DNA from 3 places in the Rahnella perminowiae genome. Region 2 is predicted to be linked to each of the others. Evidence: predicted binding sites of a transcription regulator. Region 2 holds the regulator's gene; each other region holds the start of a gene.
What was found. The regulator CRP, encoded in region 2, controls carbon source genes, mostly activating them, when cyclic AMP is high. The targets are predictions, from matches to a motif close to ATGTGANNNNNNTCACAT.
Positions count from the first base shown of each region.

Region 1: a site for CRP is predicted at 1,358-1,375, ahead of J1781_RS12675 (YfcZ/YiiS family protein). Genes of this name have one in related genera too.
Region 3: a site for CRP is predicted at 1,194-1,211, ahead of bhsA (multiple stress resistance protein BhsA). Genes of this name have one in related genera too.

Region 1 covers NZ_JAFMOT010000176.1:11,488-13,761, reverse strand. Annotated here, with positions in the region: gene fadI (acetyl-CoA C-acyltransferase FadI) at 1-565, opposite strand, end outside; gene J1781_RS12675 (YfcZ/YiiS family protein) at 897-1,229, opposite strand; gene fadL (long-chain fatty acid transporter FadL) at 1,647-2,274, shown strand, end outside.
Region 2 covers NZ_JAFMOT010000141.1:1,384-3,657, reverse strand. Annotated here, with positions in the region: gene J1781_RS01475 (OsmC family protein) at 1-375, opposite strand, end outside; gene crp (cAMP-activated global transcriptional regulator CRP) at 738-1,370, shown strand; gene J1781_RS01465 (YccS/YhfK family putative transporter) at 1,432-2,274, shown strand, end outside.
Region 3 covers NZ_JAFMOT010000156.1:40,557-42,830, forward strand. Annotated here, with positions in the region: gene J1781_RS04310 (MFS transporter) at 1-203, opposite strand, end outside; gene bhsA (multiple stress resistance protein BhsA) at 447-704, opposite strand; gene bhsA (multiple stress resistance protein BhsA) at 857-1,114, opposite strand; gene bhsA (multiple stress resistance protein BhsA) at 1,284-1,541, opposite strand; gene J1781_RS04330 (hypothetical protein) at 1,956-2,213, opposite strand.

The DNA.
Region 1 (2,274 bases), on a different contig from region 2:
CTGCGGTATCGCCCATGCGCAGACCGGTAGAATATTCAGCCACAGCAGGCGGCACCGGCAGCAAATCGCGCAGTTTGAGTTTGCTGAAAATGGAGAGACGCTGCGACAGCGTACGTGCTTTATTAACATCCACCAGGGCGCGGGCCAGTCGTTTGCTGACACCTATCGGCAATACCGAAGAAGAATCCGCTCCGCCCGCGATCCCGACCTGCACCATCCCGCTCATGATGCTTTCGGCCACGTTAGCAACCGCCTGAAAACTGGTGGCACAGGCACGCGAGACGCTATAGGCATCGGTCGATACATCCATGCCGGTACCGAGCACAATTTCGCGGGCGATATTCGGCGCTTCCGGCATCTGGACCACCTGACCGAAAACCAGCTGGTCGATGTCCTTCGGGTCAATCCCACTTTTTGCCAGCAGCTCACTGACCACCATTTTACCGAGATCGACAGCAGGAATGCCGTGATAGGCGGTGGCCTGTTTAGCAAACGGCGTACGTAAGCCGTCGACAATCGCAATGCGATCGCCCTCACGCGTCACCAGTGGAACGACTTTATTCATACAAGCTCCTGAGAAAAATAGGGTCTTAAGAGGTCAGACCTGATAACTCAGTTTTAACTATGTATTTACATTTGGCAAAGCGAAAGGGAGTGAAGTGCGAGCAACAGCAAATTTTTCTGAAATAAGAATGAGAAGAAAGGCGGCAGGCAGAAATAGCAGACAAAGAAATACCGCTTATTTAAGCGGTATTACAACTTAGAACTTCCTCTCAATAATTTGAATCGCAGGATGAGTCACGCGGCAATCGATGTCATTCCGATGAACTGATATACATCAGTAATTCGGTTACGGAGTGCAGCCAACGCATCTGCGGCTCAAAGTATGACGGGGATTATCTCAAGCCTAACTGGAAGATCATCGTTTCAGCCTGGCAGCTAAATGTGAAATCGATATTCAGTTCGACGCCGCCATCCACTTTTTCGATACGGCTGTTGATTTCACATGGCTCAGATTCAACGCCGCGTGCGCGTTCGGTCAGGGCTTGCAGGGTTTCGTTCGCCTGAGCTTCGGTTTCGAAAACACGGCTGTAAGAAGCGGTACAATCCGTATTGTCCATGATGGTTCCGACATCGACACAGCAGCAGGCTGCGGTTTCTTCCGCACCACATTTGTTGATGGAATGCAGAGGTTGGGTGGATTTAGAGGACATGGTTACGTCAGACATAATTTTCTCCCCGGCATCAGCGGCAACGTCCACCGTCTGGCCTGATTGCGAATAAGGTTTTATTTCCAGCCTGTATTTTACGCCACCGTTCTGACAACACACTAGTGCTTACTTATTATGTGCCTTTCAGGTGATCCAGATCACGTATATGTAAGTAATCGTTTATAACTTCGTCACTGTTCTCACTTTAACGTTTCTTAATTGAACTTTTATTGTTTGTTTTTTGTTAAGTGGATCCAATTTCTTGCATCAAATAAGAAATATCTATGAAACATTATTGCAACTACACCACAGGTCAGACCTATACTTCGCTCACTGGTCTGATTTGTCAGACTGATAACGGACCCTACAATCCCGCGCTCATTGTTACTTGATGTAACATTGTTTGATAAAAAACATAAAATTGAGGTTTTGGTCATGAACCAGAAAAACCTGTTTAAAAGATCTGCTCTGGCAGCTGCAGTGGCAATTGTTTCCTCCAACGTTTATGCAGCAGGTTTTCAGTTAAATGAATATACCGCTGCGGGGTTAGGCCGCTCTTTCTCGGGTGAAGGTGCCATCGCTGATACTGCCGCATCCGGCAGCCGTAACCCGGCAACCATGACCATGTTTGATCGTCCCTCTTTCTCAGCGGGTGCGATTTATGTCGACCCGGATGTCAAAGTAACAGGCAACTCGCCGGTTACAGGCAGGAGCACTGATGCGGATAACATTGCGCCGAATCAGTGGGTGCCTAATATCCACTTTATTATGCCACTCAATGATCAATGGGCGGTCGGTGCATCGGCTACGTCAAACTACGGTCTGGCGACTGAGTTCAGCGATAATTATCCGGCTGGCCCGATCGGCGGTGAAACTGACCTTACCACCGTTAACACTAACTTAAGTGTTGCTTACCGTTTGAACCAGCATTTCAGCTTCGGCCTGGGCTTCGATGCCGTTTACGCGAAAGCGAAAATTCGCCGTACTGCCGGTGAACTGGTGCCGATTCAAACCGGCGGTCTGCTGCCTGCGGATACGGAAGCCGCCAAGCTGAAAGGCAATG
Region 2 (2,274 bases):
GATGGTGGCCGCTTTACCCAACATCAGAGACACTGAACAGTATTTTTCGGCAGACAGGCTGACCGCACGTTCAACAATCTTATCGCTCAGATCCTTACCGGTGACGATAAAATGCAGATTGATATGCGTGAACAGACGCGGCGCTTCTTCGCGGCGTTGTGAAGTCAGCTTCACTTCACAATCACGCACGTCATTACGGCCTTTCTGTAAAATAGATACCACGTCAATTGCACTGCAGCCGCCTGCGGACATCAGTAACATTTCCATCGGGCTTGGGGCTTTATCGCCCGCGTTACCATCCATTGAAATCTGATGACCCGACGCTGACTCACCTAAAAAGGTCAGCCCTTCAACCCATTTGACACGTGCGTGCATGAACTATTCTCCCGGTGAATAAACTTTTAGAAATCTGCTCTCAGAGTACCCTTTAGACCAAAATCTGGCAACGTAACCCGATCGCCATCATGCTGAAGCGAGACAACAGAAGACAGCATCTCAAACCTGTGCTACAAACAAAGCCGAAACATACTTTCCAGTAAATTGCGGTGACGGTTTTTGCGGTTTAAGAACAGAACCCACGGTGTTAACAGCAATAAACAGGCTGTTGCACTCCGACATCCGCTTGCAGCATTTCTGGGGAGTTATATGCTGAAAGGGCGCTTTGGATTTGAAGTGCCATACAGGGAACTCTGAGCCCTGTGATTTTGGGCAGCGATAACAACAGAGGATAATAGCTAATGGTTCTCGGCAAGCCACAAACAGACCCGACTCTTGAATGGTTCCTGTCTCACTGTCATATACATAAGTATCCTTCTAAAAGTACGCTGATTCACCAGGGTGAAAAAGCCGAAACGCTTTACTACATCGTGAAAGGGTCAGTTGCTGTCCTGATTAAAGATGAAGAAGGCAAGGAAATGATACTGTCCTACCTTAACCAAGGTGACTTCATCGGTGAGCTGGGACTCTTCGAAGAAGGTCAGGAACGTAGTGCCTGGGTACGTGCTAAAACTGCCTGTGAAGTGGCTGAAATTTCGTATAAAAAGTTCCGCCAGCTGATTCAGGTTAACCCGGATATTCTGATGCGTCTCTCCGCGCAGATGGCCAACCGTCTGCAAGTGACGTCAGAGAAAGTCGGCAACCTTGCCTTCCTCGACGTAACCGGTCGTATCGCTCAAACGTTGCTCAACCTGGCTAAACAGCCTGATGCAATGACCCATCCGGACGGGATGCAAATCAAGATTACCCGTCAGGAAATTGGCCAAATCGTCGGTTGTTCACGTGAAACAGTCGGACGAATCCTCAAAATGCTGGAAGATCAGAGCCTGATCTCCGCACACGGGAAAACGATTGTCGTTTACGGCACACGTTAATCCCTCGAAAATTGGCGCGGCAGAATACTGTCGCGCCTTTTTTATGGGCTAAGCTTTACCCATGACGTTATGGCGAAAACTGTTTTACCATCCTGAAGTGAATTACGCGCTGCGCCAGACGCTGGTGTTGTGCCTGCCTGTTGGCATTTGCTGGCTGTTTGGCAACTTGCAAATGGGTCTGCTGTTTTCCCTCTGCCCGGCCTGCTGTAACATCGCCGGTCTGGATACCCCGCACAAACGCTTTTTCAAACGTCTGATCGTCGGCGGTTCACTGTTTGCCGTGAGCAGCATTCTGCTGCAACTGATGCTGGAAAACTGGCACGTTCCGCTGCCGCTGATCATGCTATCACTGGCGTTATTGCTCGGCGTTACCGGTGAAATCAGCCCGTTACATGCGCGCCTGTTACCCGGCGCGCTGGTAGCCACTATTTTCACACTGAGTATGGTCGGCGTGCGCCCGATGTGGCAGGCACCGGTGCTGTTCGCAGCAGGCACAGCCTGGTACGGGGTGTTTAACTGGGTGTGGTTTCGTATTTCGCAAGAACAGCCTATGCGCGAAACGCTCAGCCAGCTTTATCTGCAACTCGCGGATTATTTCGAGGCCAAGTACAGTCTGCTGACGCAACATACCGATCCCGAGACGGCGTTGCCGCCATTACTTACCCGTCAGCAGCAGGTTATCGATCTGATTGCCCTGCTTTATCAGCAATTACACATGCTGCCACAACACGGACATCATCATCACCATAAGCGACTGTTTCAGCTTTTTCAGGTTGCTCTCGATTTGCAGGAGCACATTACCGTCAGCCTGCATCAGCCGGAGGAAGTACAGAAACTGGTTGAGGAAAGCCATGCAGAAGCGGTAATCCGCCGCAATGCGCAGGTGATTTCCACCCGTCTTCGG
Region 3 (2,274 bases), on a different contig from region 2:
CTTCCGATAAAGCCGGGCAAGGTTGCCAGCATATAAGCGAAAGTCAGCGTGCCGGGGGAGGCATTCCAGCGCAGCAATTGGCCAAATACCATGACCTGCGTCAGGCCATTGCCCAGAGAGGATAAAATAAAGGCACAACCCAGCAACCGCAGCCAGCAATGGCTGCGAAGTGCGCGTACGAGCGCAATCAATAACGAATTCATTTGAAAGATTCTCATCAGAAATAACACAAACCCCGCCTTGCACGCAGGCAACGGGAGAAGAAAAAATGTTAGTGATGAGAATTCGTTACATTGGGAAGCAGAACCTGAAGGCAAAAGAAGAGGAAAATGTAGCACAAGGTCAGGCGGGCGGGGAAGCTTCCGGGAAATTTTCAGTAACACAGACACGAAAAAGGCGGCAAACGCCGCCTCTTCTGCTTACTGCTTTTTATTGCTTATCACAGCTTATTTATACAGTTCAGCTGTGCCGTACAGGTGGTTATCGCCTGAAGCACCGATGATACGGTAAGAGCTTGCACCGGCTTCGCTGGCTTTAGCATTCAGTTTGTTTTGCAGGCTGCTCAGGCTGTTACCGGATGTTGCACTGACAACACCAATCGGTTGCTGACCTGCCGGCGCTGACTGAACTTCTGTTGCAGCCAGAGTGGAGAATGAAGCGGTTGCCAGTGCGATAGCTGCAAGGGTCATTGTTAAGTTTTTCATGATATTTTCCTCATTTCGTATTTTTAAGCTTTGCCAGGCGTTGTCATCAACGTTCATTTAATGTGCAAAGCTCTCGTCTGTCCGATACAACATCTAGCTTATTAATCGTTAACTAAATGCCGTTTTACCCTAAAATGGCAGGTACTTTATGCTTATTTATACAGTTCAGCAGTACCGTACAGGTGGTTATCACCTGAAGCCCCGATGATGCGGTATGAGCTTGCACCCGCTTCATTGGCTTTGGCATTCAGTTTATTCTGCAGGCTTGATAAATCATTGCTTGAAGAAGCACTTACCACACCAATTGCTTGCTGACCTTCTGGTGCAGACTGAACTTCAGACGCAGCCAGAGTCGAGAAAGAAGCAGTAGCAAGTGCGATTGCGGCTAAAGTCATGGCGATATTTTTCATGGTAGTTTTCCTTTTTATCTGTTTATCAGCAGGTGATTATTCGGTCCGACTGTTATTTATTAACAGTTGATAAGTAAATGTTAGACCGGGATCACATTCTGTGCAACTCATTTATTTATTAATCGTTAACTTATTGTGCGGAACAATCTGCTAACAGCACCTTCAGAACTTATTTGTACAGCTCAGCAGTACCGTACAGATGGTTTTCACCAGAAGCCCCGATGATACGGTATGAGGTTGCGCCAGCTTCAGTAGCTTTTGCATTCAGTTTGGACTGCAATGTACTCAGGTTACCGTTTGAAGAGGCGCTGACAGTACCGATAGTTTGCTCACCTGCAGGTGCAGACTGAACTTCAGTTGCCGCTAAGGTAGAGAAAGAAGCAGTAGCCAGTGTCAGTGCAGCGATTGTCATAGCGATATTTTTCATGGTGTTAATTCCTGTTCTTCAGTTTTTATTTGGGGTGCCTTCTTCAGGAACCTCAGTTTTGGGTCAACGTTATTTATTAGTTAACGTTCGATAAGTAAATGATAGGGAGTGTTGGGAGTTTGTGCAAGATGTTTTTTTAATGATCGTTAACTAATCGTGCTGTGATGAATATCACATTAAATGCCTGCATTGTTTTTATTTTGTTAATTTATTGTTTTTAAAATGATTGATGCGAAGGATGGGAAATCCTTTATGCATAATTTTGCTGAATGAATCTTTAATGATCGCTAAGTTAATGGTTGGTTCTGACCGGATAGGGTGATAAAACAGGGGCGGCTGATAAAAAGATAAGGCGACATTAGCCGCCTTATCATTATTCCTGCCCTGACTCTTTGTCGTCAGGCACCGCGTTCGTTAGTAGTAAATAGAAGCGGGCCGATGGCTTGGGATCGAGGGTGCAGGTGGCTGAGTAGGAGAAGTAGGAATACGGCCCTGTTCGATGTTTTTATTCGTACAGGTTCCCGGGTTACAGAAGTTACTGTCACCGGTCACATTGACCATCCTCACTTCCTGACTCTGTAAAGGCATCATGATAACCTGCTGTGCGGCAACATTGGCAACCGGCACAGCGGTTAATGCCAGAACTGCAAGAAGGATTTTGAAGTTACTCATGATGTTACGTCCTGGATAGTATGCTTAAAAAGCGTTTTTAGCTGCGCAGTTTTGCGGGTTT